2 regions of the Paenibacillus sp. FSL H7-0756 genome follow, and region 2 is predicted to be linked to the other one. Evidence: predicted binding sites of a transcription regulator. Region 2 holds the regulator's gene; the other holds the start of a gene.
The links. Region 2 encodes LexA, which represses DNA repair genes until DNA is damaged. Its sites were predicted from a motif close to CGAACATATGTTCG; they were not measured.

Region 1: NST04_RS02450 (putative DNA modification/repair radical SAM protein) is a predicted target of LexA. The motif match lies at 1,425-1,438, and genes of this name have one in related genera.

What each region holds. Positions count from the first base shown of each region.
Region 1 is NZ_JBBOVT010000001.1:568,650-572,069, reverse strand. It holds gene NST04_RS02455 (TIGR03915 family putative DNA repair protein) at 1-70, opposite strand, end outside; gene NST04_RS02450 (putative DNA modification/repair radical SAM protein) at 70-1,380, opposite strand; gene NST04_RS02445 (hypothetical protein) at 1,575-1,766, shown strand; gene NST04_RS02440 (glycoside hydrolase family 3 C-terminal domain-containing protein) at 2,078-3,420, shown strand, end outside.
Region 2 is NZ_JBBOVT010000002.1:346,887-350,306, reverse strand. It holds gene NST04_RS18285 (HAD family hydrolase) at 1-237, opposite strand, end outside; gene NST04_RS18280 (hypothetical protein) at 273-800, opposite strand; gene NST04_RS18275 (DUF896 domain-containing protein) at 848-1,057, opposite strand; gene NST04_RS18270 (LysM peptidoglycan-binding domain-containing protein) at 1,167-1,583, opposite strand; gene lexA (transcriptional repressor LexA) at 1,781-2,407, shown strand; gene NST04_RS18260 (L,D-transpeptidase) at 2,596-2,934, shown strand; gene NST04_RS18255 (hypothetical protein) at 3,014-3,232, opposite strand; gene NST04_RS18250 (hypothetical protein) at 3,343-3,420, opposite strand, start outside.

The DNA.
Region 1 (3,420 bases), on a different contig from region 2:
CAAATACACAGCACAGCAGACCCTCGAAGCTTCCGTCATAGGTGTACGCCAGTGCGGACGGCTTGAACATCAGGCCTTCGCTCCTTTCTTGAGCAGGTTCCAACCATCCGCTGCCGGAAGGGCCGACAGGTTAAAGTCGTCGAACAGCGTGAGCTGCTCCACCTTCGGCTGCTGGAGAGCAAGCTGTTCCCCGGACATGAGTGAGCGAAGCAGCGTATGTTCGCTTACCTTCAGCCCCTCCAGCGGCTTATCCTTACAGGTGATGAAGAACTGGGCACGCTTCAGGACCACTCCCAGCTTCTTCAACGCATGGAAATCGAGCGATCCGGCCCGTCTGGCCTTTACGATCCGCTGTGCGCTTCTTACGCCGATGCCGGGCACACGCAGCAGCATTTCGTACGGGGCGCGGTTGATCTCAACGGGGAACTGCTCCCGGTGGTTAACGGCCCAGCTGCATTTGGGGTCCAGCAGCGGGTTGAAGTTCGGCACGGCCTCATCCAATAATTCATTCGCCTTGAAGCCGTAGAAGCGCAGGAGCCAATCGGCCTGATAGAGCCGGTGTTCCCGCAGCAGCGGCGGCTTGGTGTCTAGAGCGGGCAGGAGGGAATCCTCCACAACCGGGGTGTAGGCGGAGAAAAAGACGCGCTTGAGCGAGTATTTACGGTATAAGCCTTCCGTCAGATTAAGGATCTGGTAATCTGTATCTGGCGTTGCACCCACGATCATCTGGGTGCTCTGTCCAGCCGGAGCGAAGCGGGGTGCATGATTATACCGGACGATATCGGAGCGGTTCTCCTTGATCCGGCTGCTAATCAGCCCCATCGGCTTCAGGATGGACACCTTGCTCTTATCGGGAGCGAGCCGTCCGAGGCTCTCCTGGGAGGGCAGCTCGATGTTGACGCTCATGCGGTCGGCGAGCAGACCAAGTCTGGACAGCAGGGCTTCGTCTGCTCCAGGGATGGCTTTTACATGGATATATCCGTTGAAATGATAGACATTGCGAAGCAGCTCAAGTGCAGCAATTAACTGCTCGGTGGTGTAGTCCGGACTGCGCATAATGCCTGAGCTGAGAAATAATCCTTCTATATAATTACGGCGGTAGAATTGCATGGTGATATCTGCGATCTCTTCGGGGGTGAAGGCCGCCCGGCGGATGGGGTTGGACTTGCGGTTGATGCAGTACGCACAATCATACACACAGCCGTTGGTCATAAGTACCTTCAGCAGCGAAATACAGCGGCCATCCGCCGCGAAGCTGTGACAGATGCCCATTGCGGAGGTGTTGCCGAGTGCCCCGGCCTGGCCTTTGCGGTCGGAACCGCTTGAAGTGCACGCCACATCGTATTTAGCTGAAGCGGTCAGAATCTCTAGTTTCTCCATTACATCCACGGTCTCAATCCCCCTCATATGTGAGCATTATATACCGAACATACGTTCTTGTCAAAAGTATAAACCACCACTCCGGCCGCCTGCAAAATGTATGCGCATTCCTTCTTGTGCTATAATAGAAATTGATGGTTCACGGAATGAGGAATCATACGGTTATTGAAAATCAGGTTAGGAGTGTTGCTGAAGTGAGAGGATATAACATCTGGCGGCCTATTATGCTGATAGCCGTCGCCCTGCTGACAAGACAGCTAGTGACAAGTGTGTGCCTGATGTTCGGTATGTCGCAGGAATCGGCAGGCAGTGTAGCCATGCTGGGTATGATCGTCGCTGCTCTTATTATGTACAACCGCATGATGAAGGGCCGCCGCCGCAGATAAAATAAACAGAAGATCCGGACGTATCTATTCAATACGGTACGGATTGCATAGGAACAGGCTTAAGAGACGCCCGCACAGGTGTCTTTTTATTTTAGATGTGTCTTTTTTACTAAAAAAGTTTATACAAACACGTGCGAATCCCGGCGATCCGGCAAGCGGTGCTTGAATAATATGGCTGAAGCTTATATTCTTAGAAGGATATGCTATATGAAGGACCATACAGATTCAAGGTAACGTACATTCCCTTCGGGAGGGCGTTATTTATAGAATCAACCCACAGCATGGGAAATGAACATACAGGAGGAAACCAATTGAGTACACAGAACATTGGAGTGCCGTTAGAGGGTTTTGCAGAATTTAGCCGGACGGTAGCCGCAGAAGGTGCGGTACTGCTGAAGAATGAGGGACAGGTGCTTCCGCTGGGTAACGGTGAGAGCGTTGCTGTTTTTGGCAGAATACAGGTGAATTATTACCGCAGCGGTACTGGATCGGGCGGTAGCGTTCACGTTGCATATACGACGAATCTGCTGGATGGACTGCGCAGCAAGAAGAACATTAGCGTGAATGAAGAACTGGCTGCAGCCTACGAGGCCTGGATCGGGCTTAACCCGTTCGATGACGGCGGCAAGGTATGGGCTGCGGAGCCGTGGAACCAGAAGGAAATGCCGCTTACGGACGAGCTGGTGAAGCAGGCACGAAGCCAGTCAGCCAAAGCGGTTGTGGTGATTGGACGTACGGCGGGCGAGGATCAGGATAATGCCGACACCGCAGGCAGCTACCGGCTGACGGAAGATGAGAAGGCGATGCTGGTCTCGGTTACGGCTTATTTTGAACAGACAGTTGTGGTACTCAATGTGTCCAATATCATGGATATGAGCTGGGTAAATGACGCTGCTTATGTGAATCCTATCTCTGCTGTGATCTATTCCTGGCATGGCGGCATGGAGGGCGGTCACGCGATTGCTGATGTTCTGGCCGGAGAGGTTACGCCAAGCGGCAAGCTGACGGATACCATTGCCTATTCCATTGACGATTATCCGTCGACCCGCAACTACGGCAATGAATTCAAGAACCTGTACGAGGAAGATATCTATGTAGGCTACCGTTATTTCGAGACCTTCTGCCCTGATAAGGTTCAGTATGAATTCGGCTACGGGATCTCGTACACGACCTTTAAGCTGGAGCCGGGGGAAGCGAAGCTGGTAAACCAGGCGGGTGAGCCGCAGATCGAAGTCGGCGTCACTGTAACGAATACGGGAGCCGTATATGCTGGTAAAGAAGTCGTGCAGGTGTATTACGAAGCGCCGCAGGGACAGCTGGGCCAACCGGCCAAAGCGCTGGCAGCCTTCGCTAAGACCAAGCTGCTGGAGCCTGGTGAGTCTCAGCGCCTTACCGTGAGCTTCCCGCTCCATTCCATGGCTTCCTATGATGACGCCGGAGTGACCGGGCATGCTTCCGCTTATGTGCTCGAAGCCGGTACCTACCGTTTCTATGCAGGCACCAGTGTCAAAGCGGTGTCAGCAGTGCTTCTGGACGGACAAGAAGGTTATGTGCTGGAAGAGCTTAAGGTCGTGGAACAGCTGGAAGAAGCAATGGCGCCTACTGAGAGCTTCATGCGGATGAAGCCGGGTGCCCGTAAGGCAGACGGTTCGTA
Region 2 (3,420 bases):
GGCAGTGAAATTCGCCCATAGCGCTTCAAATGGGTTAATACCGATTAGCTTGGTGAACGGATATGTCTCATAGGATTCATAGAGGGCACGGGCTTCTCTGCGTACAGCAGCTTCCAGCTCCTGCGGATCAACGGAATCTCCAGCCGCCTCACAAGCATAGCGGAAGGCTTCTTCCACGCTGCGGTCATCCCACAGCAGAGTATCGTCAAGGTCAAATAGTACGGCGGTAATCGGCATTAGTTCTCCCACTCCCTATATGCTGGTCTGTCTTCCTATTCGTGCACTAGTTCAATATTGTTGTTCTTGGCGAACTGCTCCAGACGTTCCCCCATCGCAGCGGTGTCATAACGGTTAATCAGCTTGGAGAAAATCCACTGCTTGCGCTTACCCTTATACTTAATGGTAACTACACTGCGCGATAAAGTGATCTTCTCAATATCCGCCGCAGCCAGGAAACGTTCGCGGTTGTATTTAATAGTAGAGATACGCGCACGCTCAACCTTAAGGAACGGACGGCGGAAGAACAGCAGCGCAGCGAGCAGGAAGTACAGCACTACACCCAGCCAGTTGGCCAGAATACCGCTTCCTTTAGCTTCGTCAATCGAGCCGACCACCCAGAACATGATGCCAAGCAGCATCAGTACTACGGGGAATACAATATTGCGGCCTTTGAAAATATCGATGCTTTTCGCGGCAGTCTTAGTGCTGGAAGTGTAAATAGAGTCCTTCCCCTGCTTCTTTCTTTGCTGGTTAATTTGCTTCGTGTTGCGTTGAACCATTCTTTCCCAAGAACGGGCCATGTAAGTTCCCCCTAGTCATCCTGTATTATCTATGAAAAGGCAACAGGCTAATGCTTAAGTCCATTATTGCCCTCTTCATGCTCCGGATTGTCCACAATTTCGATAGTATCAAGCTGGGCCCGAAAGTTAGTGCGGATATTCCCCAGGTAAATCTCGCGGAGCTTGGCACGTTCAGCCAGTTCCTCTTCATTCAGGCCGCCGTTCTTAGCTTTGCGTGCCAATTCATTGATGCGTGCGACCAATTCGTCAATATTCAATACGTTTCCCTCCCTCTAAATTCATTTTAACTTTGCCATGAGAAAAAGAGCTTGTCAAGGTCTACCCCCTGAAAGCTCTCCGAGTCGATCATTAGTCTGACACAATCCTTCAATATAAAGGTAAAGTCAGAATATCTCCGGCCTTAATGACGCTGTTCTCCAAATGATTCGTCTTCATTATTCCTTCTATATATACGGCTGTCCTCATGTCCTCAGGCTTGTTACTTAACGCAATGCTCCATAAGGTATCTCCGCGTTCGACTACGATCCGCTTATCCGGCTTCAGTGAAGAGACCGAACCGGCAAAAACATTCCCCACTACAGTGAATCCAGAAATGACAAGCATCAGCACCAGGACCATCTTCATCAGGCTGACCTGACGGAATAGTGATGATAGCGCAGCGAGACTATGAAGAATCTTGTCCTTGACCTTGGTTACATTACTATGAGCAATTGGATTACCGGGAGCGGACACCTTGATATCGTCATTATTGTAGATGCTGTTGTATGTACTATACTTTAACATGATCATCATCCTCCAAACACATGTTCTTGCTTTCGAAAATAATATAACACGAACATGTGTTTCGAACAAGAGTTTTTTCGGAACATTTGTTCTCTTTATTTCCGTTCTCGTTTTTTCCTCATTTTAGAACTTATGTTTGTACGAACGGAAGTTCTATGTTATAATTTTCCCAAACATAGTATATGGGGTTGATACCGATGTCAAAGATTTCTAGTCGTCAGCTGGCGATCCTGGAATTTATACGTAATGAAGTCCGCAGCAAGGGTTATCCTCCGTCTGTCCGCGAGATTGGCGAGGCTGTCGGCCTGGCCTCCAGTTCTACTGTGCATGGGCACTTGGACCGGCTTGAGAAGAAGGGCCTGATCCGCCGTGACCCTACGAAACCGCGTGCGATTGAATTGCTCGGCCAGGAAGATTCAGAGAATGTGCATCAATTCGTCCAGACCGTTACCCGCATCCCGGTAGTGGGTAAGGTTACAGCTGGTGTTCCTATTACTGCAACAGAGAATATTGAAGATTACTTCCCGTTGCCTGCTCATTATGTAGGCGATAACAAGGTATTTATGCTTTCTGTCCTTGGTGACAGTATGGTGGATGCCGGAATTATGAATGGGGATTATGTCATCGTACGCCAGCAGCAGACTGCCGACAACGGCGATATTGTTGTAGCGATGACCGAAGAAGATGAAGCAACGGTCAAGACCTTCTACAAGGAACGGGATCATATCAGGCTGCAGCCGGAGAATCCGGCGTACGAGCCTCTCCGCCTTAACCGCGTTACGATTTTGGGCCGGGTCATCGGATTATTCCGCGATATCCACTAATCTACTCCCCGCTTAAGAACAGGCTGCTCCGCACCATGCGAAGCAGCCTGTTTTCTGTTCATTTCATTTCGTAAAGTGGCCAAAAAGCAGAGCGCGAACAAATGTTTGTATTCTGCTTTTTGGCCACTTTTTCTGTGAACCGCTGTACCGCTCCGCACATATCCTGATATAAAGGAGTGCTGATCTGTATGCCCAATTATCGAATTATCGTCGATCTGTCACAGCGCATGTTGTACCTGCTGGATAATGACGTTGTCACCAGAGGCTTCCCTGTCGGCATCGGCAAAATGTTAACCGTCTCGCCTGTAGGCGAATACACCATCATTAACAAGCAGCCCAATCCGGGCGGCCCGTTCGGTGCCTTCTGGATGGGACTGTCCAAGCCGCATTACGGCATCCACGGAACCAATGACCCATCCTCCATCGGCCACATGGTCTCTCACGGCTGTATTCGTATGTATAACGCAGATGTACTGACTCTGGCCGCCCTCGTTCCCATAGGTACCCGTGTCACCATCCGGGAATAGGAACGTCACAAAAACCCTTGAGACGCCAGATTGCGCCCCAAGGGTTCCTGTGACTCCTATAAATTAGAGCGGATACAGACTACAGCACACTTCTCAATAGACGGATAGCCACCGTATTCAAACGGATGGCCTCGCGGATTGATTCTCTGGCTGCCAGCAGCTCTCTTCTGGCCCGCGAACCTCTAGGCACTCTGCGCAGATTCTCATTGATTTCTTCCAGTCTCTCCAGCAGGACAGCCCGCTGTGTCAGCAGGACATTAATGGCTCTGCGAATCCGGTTACGTTCTCTTTGGCTCATCTTTACACCTCTTTTACACTTAGATAGTATAAGAGATGCCAAGAATCGCTCCAAAGCTTGTGTGATTCGGCAGTAATGTTAGAGCTGCAAGCAGCGGACAGGTAATCTGCTTACTTTTTGTTCAACCGCACCCGGAATTCAAATTCATCGCGTCTATAAGTCATTCCGGCCAGCACTATGTACTCCGG